One region of the Serratia montpellierensis genome, then DNA from elsewhere that is predicted to be linked to it. Evidence: predicted binding sites of a transcription regulator. Region 1 holds the regulator's gene; the other holds the start of a gene.
The links. The regulator CRP, encoded in region 1, controls carbon source genes, mostly activating them, when cyclic AMP is high. The targets are predictions, from matches to a motif close to ATGTGANNNNNNTCACAT.
Positions count from the first base shown of each region.

Region 2: the regulator CRP is predicted to act here: its motif matches at 2,389-2,406, upstream of FUU19_RS18880 (YfcZ/YiiS family protein).

Region 1 is NZ_VOSN01000004.1:193,537-198,512, reverse strand. It holds gene FUU19_RS05065 (YheU family protein) at 1-135, shown strand, start outside; gene FUU19_RS05060 (phosphoribulokinase) at 288-1,157, shown strand; gene FUU19_RS05055 (OsmC family protein) at 1,196-1,603, opposite strand; gene crp (cAMP-activated global transcriptional regulator CRP) at 1,985-2,617, shown strand; gene FUU19_RS05045 (YccS/YhfK family putative transporter) at 2,668-4,746, shown strand; gene argD (bifunctional acetylornithine/succinyldiaminopimelate transaminase) at 4,787-4,976, opposite strand, start outside.
Region 2 is NZ_VOSN01000018.1:108,915-113,890, forward strand. It holds gene mlaA (phospholipid-binding lipoprotein MlaA) at 1-679, shown strand, start outside; gene fadL (long-chain fatty acid transporter FadL) at 797-2,137, opposite strand; gene FUU19_RS18880 (YfcZ/YiiS family protein) at 2,542-2,838, shown strand; gene fadI (acetyl-CoA C-acyltransferase FadI) at 3,036-4,346, shown strand; gene fadJ (fatty acid oxidation complex subunit alpha FadJ) at 4,346-4,976, shown strand, end outside.

The DNA of each region.
Region 1 (4,976 bases):
TCGCTGGAACAGAAGGTGGAGGACGTGCGCCGCCAGCTGAAAAACGGCGAAGTGGTGCTGGTGTGGTCGGAACTGCACGAGAGCGTCAACATCATGCCGCGCGGTCAGTTCCGCGCCGGGCAGGAAGAAATTTAGTGGCGCACGGTTCTATGACTGACGGAAAAAATCAGGTAACAATGGGGCATTGCAAACTAGCGCGCGCCATTTTTTCCCTGAGATAGAGAGCGTCAACAAGAGCCACAATACCCCCCTGACGCCGGCGCATTCAACACGGAGTGACAACCACCATGTCTGCCAAACATCCCGTTATCGCGGTGACCGGTTCCAGCGGCGCCGGCACTACCACCACCAGCGTGGCGTTCCGTAAGATCTTCCAGCAGCTCAACATCCGCGCCGCCGAGCTGGAGGGCGACAGCTTCCATCGCTACACCCGGCCGGAAATGGACGCGGCGATCCGCAAAGCGCGCGATCTGGGCAGACACATCAGCTATTTCGGCCCCGAGGCCAACGACTTCGGTCTGCTGCAGCAGAGCTTTATCGACTACGGCAAGAACGGCACCGGGCGCTCGCGCAAGTATCTGCACACCTACGACGAAGCGGTGCCCTACAATCAGGTGCCGGGTACCTTCACCCCGTGGGAACCGCTGCCGGCGCCGACCGACGTGCTGTTCTACGAGGGGTTGCACGGCGGCGTGGTCACCGAGCACCATGACGTGGCCAACCACGTCGATCTGCTGGTCGGCGTGGTGCCGATCGTCAACCTGGAGTGGATACAGAAACTGATCCGCGATACCGGCGAGCGCGGCCACTCTCGCGAAGCGGTAATGGATTCAGTGGTGCGTTCGATGGAAGATTACATCAACTACATCACGCCGCAGTTCTCGCGCACCCACATCAACTTCCAGCGCGTGCCGACGGTGGACACCTCCAACCCGTTCGCCGCCAAGGCCATTCCCTCACTGGATGAAAGCTTCGTGGTGATCCACTTCCGCGGGCTGGATCAGATAGATTTCCCCTATTTGCTGGCGATGCTGCAGGGCTCGTTTATCTCGCATATCAATACGTTAGTGGTGCCGGGTGGCAAGATGGGGCTGGCGATGGAGCTGATCATGGCGCCGCTGGTGCAGCGGTTGCTGGAAGGCAAGAAGATCGAATAAATGCGTTGAGCGCGGCGCCGGGCCGCGCTCCGTTTCGATTACGCCGGTTGGCGGATCTCGAAGCTGTGGGTCACCGTGGCGGCCTTGTTGAGCATCAGCGCCACCGAGCAGTATTTCTCCGCTGACAGGTTCACCGCACGCTCGACGATCTTGTCGGTCAGGTCCTGGCCGGTAACGATGAAGTGCAGATTGATATGGGTGAACAGCCGCGGGGCTTCTTCGCGGCGCTCGGAGGTCAGCTTCACCTCGCAGTCGCGCACGTCGTTGCGCCCCTTTTGCAGGATGGATACCACGTCGATCGCGCTGCAGCCGCCCACCGACATCAGCACCATCTCCATCGGGCTGGGCGCTTTATCACCGGCGTTGCCGTCCATCAGCACCTGGTGGCCGGAGGCCGATTCACCCAAAAACGTTAACCCTTCCACCCACTTAACTCTTGCCTGCATTCTGGTCACTCCGGTTGATTTCTTAAAATCAGAGTACGCTTTCGCATAGAAACAGGCAACGTAACCTGATGCTAATCATGCTGAAGCGAGACAACACGAGACACCCGCCTTACTCTGTGCTACAAACAGAGCCGCAATAAATCTTTCCGGGACACTGTATTCAGGGAAACGCCCAGAGAAAGGCTCCTTTACCGGTATGTTAACAGAATGTAGCTTGCAGCGCTTACGGCAAGTTAATATGCTAGAGCGACAGCGTATTTTTATGACACGCCTCAAAACTTGCCGGTAGCCCTCGCTCATAACTGCGGCTACAGGTGGGTTTTACAGGGAACTCTGACCCCTGTGACACAAGGCAGCGATAACAACAGAGGATAACAGCGAATGGTTCTCGGCAAACCGCAAACAGACCCTACTCTCGAATGGTTCCTGTCTCATTGCCATATCCACAAATATCCATCGAAGAGTACGCTGATTCACCAAGGTGAAAAGGCCGAAACGCTTTACTACATCGTGAAAGGCTCCGTCGCGGTGCTGATCAAGGATGAAGAAGGTAAAGAGATGATTCTGTCCTACCTCAACCAGGGGGATTTCATCGGCGAGCTCGGATTGTTCGAAGAAGGCCAGGAGCGCAGCGCCTGGGTTCGCGCGAAAACCGCCTGTGAAGTGGCCGAAATTTCCTACAAGAAATTCCGCCAGCTGATCCAGGTGAACCCGGACATCCTGATGCGTCTGTCCGCCCAAATGGCGAGCCGCCTGCAGGTCACCTCCGAAAAAGTGGGCAACCTCGCCTTCCTGGACGTTACCGGCCGCATCGCGCAAACCCTGCTGAATCTGGCGAAACAACCCGACGCCATGACTCACCCGGACGGCATGCAGATCAAAATTACCCGCCAGGAGATCGGCCAGATCGTCGGCTGCTCGCGTGAAACCGTTGGCCGTATTCTGAAAATGCTGGAAGATCAAAACCTGATTTCCGCCCACGGCAAAACCATTGTCGTCTACGGCACCCGTTAATCCCTGAAGAAACGGCGCAATCTGCGCCGTTTTTTTGTCTGCTCTCTGCCATGTGGCGCCGCCTGATCTACCACCCGGAAATCAACTACGCACTGCGACAAACGCTGGTGTTGTGTCTGCCGGTGCTGTTCGGCCTGTTGATAGGCCAGTTACAGCTCGGCCTGATGTTCTCTCTGGTGCCCGCCTGCTGCAATATCGCCGGTCTGGACACGCCGCATAAGCGCTTCTTTAAACGGCTGATCGTCGGCGGTTCGCTGTTCGCCTTCAGCAGCGTGCTGCTGCAACAGGCACTGCTGTGGCACGTGCCGCTGCCGGCGCTGATGCTGGGCCTGGCGCTGCTGCTCGGCGTCACCGGTGAAATCAGCCCGCTGCACGCCCGGCTGTTGCCGGCGGCGCTGGTGGCCGCCATCTTCGCCCTCAGCACGACCGGTACGGTACCCATCTGGCAGGCGCCGCTGCTTTACGCGATCGGCACTGCCTGGTACGGCTTATTCACCTGGTTCTGGTTCAAGCTGTGGAAAGAACAGCCGATGCGCGAAACGCTGAGCCAACTCTACCTGGAACTGGCGGACTATTTCGAAGCCAAATACTCGCTGCTGACCCAGCACACCGATCCGCAAACCGCGCTGCCGCCGCTGCTGGTGCGCCAGCAAAAGGTGATGGATCTGATCAGCCTGTTGTACCAACAGCTTAATTTCCTGCCGCACGCCAACAACCTCGAGCAAAAACGCCTGCAGCGCGCCTTTCAGGTGGCGATGGACCTGCAGGAGCACATCACCGTCAGCCTGCACCTGCCGGAAGAGGTGCAAAAACTGGTGGAGCAGAGCCAGGCCGAAGCGATCATTCGCCGCAATGCTCAGGTGATCGCCGGCCGGCTGCGCGTGGTGGCGCACGATATTCTCTACCATCAACATTCGAAGCGCTTCTCCATGACCCATGAGCTGGCAGCGCTGGAAAAAATGGCGGCGCAGCATCCCGATAACCCGGTCGGCCAATTTTGTTACTACCACTTCAGCCGCATCGCCCGCCTGCTACGTACCCAGCATCCGCTGTACCGCCGCGACCTGATGCCCGGCCAGCACCGCCTGCCGTTTTGGCCGGCGCTGGTCAGCTACCTGTCGTTCAAATCCACCGCCCTGCGCAACGCCGCGCGGCTGGGCGTGACGCTGGCGGTCGGCAGCAGTCTGGGTGCGGTGTTCAACCTGCCGAAACCTTACTGGATCCTGCTCACCATCATGCTGGTGAGCCAAAACGGGTATAACGCTACCCGGGTGCGTATTCAGCACCGTGCGCTGGGCACGATTGCCGGGCTGCTGCTGGCGGCCGGGCTGTTGCAGCTGCAGTTGCCGGAAGGAGAAACGCTGAGCATCATGTTGGTGATCACGCTGCTGGCCTACCTGGTTTCGCGCAAGAACTACGGGCTGTCGGTGATTGGCTTTACGGTCACGGCGGTTTACACCCTGCAGCTGCTGGCGCTGAACGGCTCGCATTTTCTGGTACCGCGCCTGATCGATACGCTGATCGGCTGCGTACTGGCGTTCGGCGGCACCATTTGGCTATGGCCGCAGTGGCAAAGCGGGCTGCTGCGCAAGAATGCCCATCAGGCGCTGGAGAACGATCAAGCCGCGCTGCGGCTGATGCTGAAGCAACCGGAACCGGACGCCACTGCGCTGGCCTATACCCGCATGCAGGTCAACCAAGCGCACAACGCGCTGTTCACCTCGCTCAATCAGGCGATGCAGGAGCCGGGGTTCGCGTCGAACTATCTGGCGGACATGCGGCTGTGGGTCACTCACAGCCAGTTCATCGTCGAACACCTGAACGCCATGACCATTCTGGCGCGCGAGCACTACATGCTGACGCCGAAGCTGGCGGAAGAGTATCTGCAGACCTGTGAAATCGCGCTGCAAAGCTGCCAGCAGCGGTTGGAATACGACGGGCCGAGCAGCGGCAACAGCGGCATCATGCAGCCGCCGGATCTGCATCCGGAGATGCCCGTCACCGAGATGGAGCGCCATCTGCGGCGCATTTTGTCGCACCTGAGCGTGATGCACACCATTTCGTCGCTGGCCTGGCGCCAGCGCCCGCACCACGGCATTTGGCTCAAGCGCAAACTGCGCGATCAATAAGGGCGCGGCATGCCGCGCCCCGTTATTCGCCGCACGGGCTTCAGGCGTTGATCACATCCTGCACCGCCAGCTCGAACAGCGCCATGCCGGCCTCGATGTCCTGCAGCTCCACCACCAGCGACGGCGCGAAACGGATCACGTTCGGCCCGGCGTTGAGGATCATCAGCCCACGCGCAGCGGCGGCGGTGAGAAAATCGCGTGCTCTGCCATGATAATGCGGCGTCAGTTCG
Region 2 (4,976 bases), on a different contig from region 1:
AGGGCGTTCCGATCCTCTGGAAGGATTTAACCGGACGATGTTCGATTTCAACTACAACGTCCTGGATCCTTATATCCTGCGCCCGGTCGCGGTGGCCTGGCGCGACTACGTGCCGATGCCGGCGCGTAACGGCATCAGCAACTTCACCTCCAACCTGGAAGAGCCGGCCAGCATGGTCAACGCCTTCCTGAAGGGCGATCCTTACCGCGGGATGATCCACTTTAACCGTTTCTTCCTGAACACCCTGCTCGGGATGGGCGGCCTAATCGACGTGGCCGGCATGGCCAACCCGAAACTGGCGCGCGAAGAACCGAATCGCTTCGGCAGCACATTGGGGCATTACGATGTGGGTTACGGCCCGTACGTGATGCTGCCGGGCTACGGCAGCTTTACCCTGCGTGAAGACGGCGGCGACTTTGCGGATACGCTGTATCCGATGCTGAGTTACCTGACCTTCTGGATGTCGGCGGGCAAATGGGTGGTCGAGGGTATCGAAACCCGCGCTCAGCTGCTGGATTCCGACGGCCTGCTGCGCAACTCGTCCGATCCTTATGTCATGGTGCGCGAGGCCTACTTCCAGCGCCACGATTTCATCGCCAACGGCGGCTCGCTCAAGCCGGAAGAGAATCCGAACGCCAAGGCGATTCAGGGGGAATTGGACGAGATCGACTCGCAGTAATCACAGGCGTTATGCCAATGAAAACCCGCCGTCAGGCGGGTTTTTTTATGTCGGTGGCAAACGGTAGGCAAAGAAAAAGCGCCCCGAGGGGCGCTTTGGCTTCTTTCTCAAGCGAGATTAGAAGCGGTAGTTGAAGTTGGCACCGTACAGCCAGGCCTTGCCCACCGAGTTGAAGGTGTAAGGGCCTTCGTTGATGGTGACTTTCTGGCCGTGCATGTAGGACACACCGACGTCGACCGACGCGTCTTTGTTGAACGCGTAAGAGGTACCTGCGCTGACCCAGAAGCGGTCCTGATCAGGAATGGAGATAGAGCGGTTCTGTGCCGGCACCGGGCTGTCATCGAAGGCGACACCGCCGCGGAAGGTCCAGTTGTCGTCGTAGAAGTAAGTGGTACCCAGCGCAATGCGGTAGGCATCGCGGAAGCCTTCATGCTTCTGGAACAGGGTCTGGCCGTTGCTGCCGGTGGCTCTCAGCTCCTGGAACTGACTCCAGCTGGTGTACGCCAGGCTGTAGTGGATGGCCCACTGCGGCGCCACTTTGTTGTAGCCGGACAGTTCCCACATTTCCGGCAGGTTCAGATCCAGAGAGCCCGGGATGGTGCTGCCGCTGGTGCCCCACGGCAGACCAACGCCCAGCGCCTGGGTAATTGGGTTGTACTGTGCAGGCAGGCTGCTTTTGTAGTCGCCGTCGAACTTGATTTTCACTTCAGAACGGTAGGTGAAGCCGTAACGGTTGTTTTCGTCCACTTCGTACAGCAGGCCGGCATTCCAACCGAAGCCCCACTTATCGCCTTTCAGGTGAGAAATCTGAGTATCGCCAGGAATTTGAGCGATCATCCCGGCTTGCTGAGGCGTTAATTGACCGGTTTGCAGGCCTTGACCGGCAAGCAGCTTCGGCAATTCGCCGGCGTAGCGTTCCAGTTTGGCTCTGGCGTATACGGCGTCGAAGCCCAGACCGAAGCTGAAGTGTTGATCCAGGCGGTAAGCGCCGCTCAGATTCAGGTTCAGGGTTTCCAGATCGGTTTTGCCGCCATAAGCGCCTGCGGTGTAGCCGTCGTTGAATTCGGTCGCCAGACCGTAGTTGCTGGTGACCGATCCGCCTACGGCGAACTGATCGTTAATCGGGTGAACATAATGCAGGTTCGGCACCCAGGCGGTTGGCGCGATATTTTTCGCATCCAGGCTGGCGCCGGAAGGGGATTTGCCGGTGATGTCTACATCCGGGTCGATAAAGACCGCGCCGATGGAAAGTTCCGGGCGGGTGTACATCATCAACAATGCCGGGTTGCGGCTCGCGGAGGCCGCCGTATCCGCCATGGCGCCTTCGCCAGAATACGAACGTCCTAAACCAGCTGCTGAGAACTCATTCAGCTGGAATCCTGCGGCAGACACGTTTGATGAAATAATTGCCACTGCAGCTGCGAGAGCTGATTTAGTCAATAGGTTTTTCTGGCTCATGACCAAAACCTCATTATGTGTTTATTATTTAAACTATGTTACGCAAGGTAACAAGGAGCGCGGGATTGTAGGGTCCGTTATCATTCAGACAAATCAGACCAGTGGCTGAAGTATAGGTCTGACCTGTGAAAATGTTGCAAGTTTGTTTTTGAAATATTTCCAACCTGATATCAAAAAAGAGATCTGCTTAACAAAAAGCCAGCGGTAAATAACAAAATTCTTACCATTCCTTAGCAGGCGCTCATTTTTATTTGTGATTTCCATCACTTAAAACACACAGTAAAAGTAAGTGCTAGTGATTGCCGGCGCGGAAGCGTAAAATACCTGCAGAATTTTGTGGCTTTGTGCCGGTGAGTAAAACGGCAATTTGGGCTGATAACCGAGGCCCTTGAGGAGAACCAATCATGTCAGATGCAATTAATAAATGCAGCGCCCAGGAAACCGCCGCGTGTTGCTGCGTGGATGTCGGCACCGTGATGGATAACACCGATTGCACCGCGTCCTACAGCCAGGTGTTCAGCAATCAACAAGATGCGGAAGCGATGCTGGCGGCACTGAGCGAAAAGGCGCGCGCGGTAGAATCCGACCCTTGTGACATCAGCAGTAGCATTAAACCGGTTGACGGCGGCGTGCAGTTGGAGGCCGATTTCACCTTCGCCTGCCAGGCGGAAACCCTGATCTTCCAGCTCGGCCTGCGTTAATCCCCGCTTTACCCCCGGCGCCGCCTGCCGCGCGCCGGGGATTGCCTTCCCTACGTCGCCCCCCGATAGAAAGTGCGCCTGCTCGCAGTTTTGATCTCTGCCGGTTTGCCAAATGTAACCGTTTGGTTAACAATGACCTCATCAGGTCAGACCTCTTTCTGCCCATTGCGCTGACGTTATTTTCTTCAGGAGCATTTATGAGTAAGGCACTGCCGTTGGTGACCCGTCATGGTGACCGCATTGCGATTGTGAATGGACTGCGTACCCCCTTTGCCAAACAGGCGACTGCCTATCACGGCATTCCGGCGGTGGATTTAGGGAAAACGGCGGTGAGCGAGCTGTTGGCGCGTAGCGGCATCGATCCGCAGCTTATCGAGCAGCTGGTGTTCGGCCAGGTGGTGCAAATGCCCGAGGCGCCGAACATCGCGCGTGAAATCGTGCTCGGCACCGGCATGAGCGTCCATACTGACGCCTACAGCGTGTCGCGCGCCTGTGCCACCAGCTTCCAGGCAATCGCCAACGTGGCGGAGAGCATCATGGCCGGTAGCATCAGCGTCGGCATCGCCGGCGGGGCGGACTCGTCTTCCGTCTTGCCGATCGGCGTCAGCAAGGCGCTGGCACGCACGCTGGTGGACGTCAACAAGGCGCGTACGCTGTCGCAGCGTCTCAAACTGTTCAGCCGGCTGAAATTCCGCGATCTGATGCCGGTGCCACCGGCGGTGGCGGAGTATTCCACCGGCTTGCGCATGGGCGATACCGCCGAACAGATGGCGAAAAGCCACGGCATCACCCGTGAAGCGCAGGATGCGCTGGCGCACCGTTCGCATGAGCTGGCGGCCAAGGCCTGGCAGGAGGGGTGGCTGCGCGATGAGGTGATGACCGCCTACGTACCACCGTACCGTGCACAGCTTTCTGAAGACAACAACATCCGCAAAGACTCCAGCCTGGCGTCCTACGCCAAGCTGAAACCGGCGTTCGATCGCAAGCACGGCAGCGTCACCGCGGCCAACAGCACGCCGTTGACCGACGGCGCGGCGGCGGTATTGATGATGAGCGAGTCGCGCGCCAAAGAGCTGGGGCTGCAGCCGCTGGGCTATTTGCGCAGCTTTGCCTTCGCCGCCATCGACGTGTGGGAAGACATGCTGCTGGGGCCTTCCTACGCTACGCCGCTGGCGCTGGATCGCGCCGGCATCGGTCTGGCCGATCTGACGCTCATCGACATGCATGAAGCCTTCGCCGCGCAAACGCTGGCCAACCTGAAGATGTTCGCCAGCGAAGAGTTCGCCCGCGAGAAGCTTGGCCGCAGCCAGGCGATCGGCGAGGTGGACATGGCAAAATTCAACGTCCTGGGCGGTTCCATCGCCTATGGCCACCCGTTTGCCGCCACCGGCGCGCGCATGATCACCCAGACGCTGCGTGAGCTGAAACGCCGCGGTGGCGGGCTGGGCCTGACCACCGCCTGCGCCGCCGGCGGGTTAGGGGCCGCGATGATCGTGGAGGTGGAATGATGAGTGCCGAAAACGCATTGCACGAACAGCGTGCCAAACCGTCGGCCTTTCAGCTGACGATTCGCCCCGACAACATCGGCGTGATCACCATCGACGTACCGGGCGACAAGGTCAATACGCTCAAGGCCGAGTTCGTCGAACAGGTGAACGATGTGCTAATCCGGGCGCAGCAGCATACCGCGCTGGAAGGGCTGGTGATCGTTTCCGGCAAGCCGGACTCGTTTATCGCCGGTGCCGACATCACTATGATTGCCGCCTGCACCAGCGCCAAAGAGGCGGAAACGCTGGCCAAAAAAGGGCAGAGCACGCTGGCGCAGATCGCCGCCTTCCCGGTGCCGGTGGTGGCCGCCATCCATGGCGCCTGCCTCGGCGGCGGCCTGGAATTGGCGCTGGCCTGCCACGGCCGCGTCTGTTCATTGGATGACAAAACCGCGCTCGGTCTGCCGGAAGTGCAACTGGGCCTGCTGCCGGGCTCCGGCGGCACTCAGCGCCTGCCGCGCCTGATCGGCGCCGCCAAGGCGCTGGACATGATTCTGACCGGCAAGCATATTCGCGCCCGCCAGGCGCTGCGCATGGGGCTGGTGGATGACGCCGTGCCGCAGTCGATCCTGTTGCAGACCGCCATTGAGC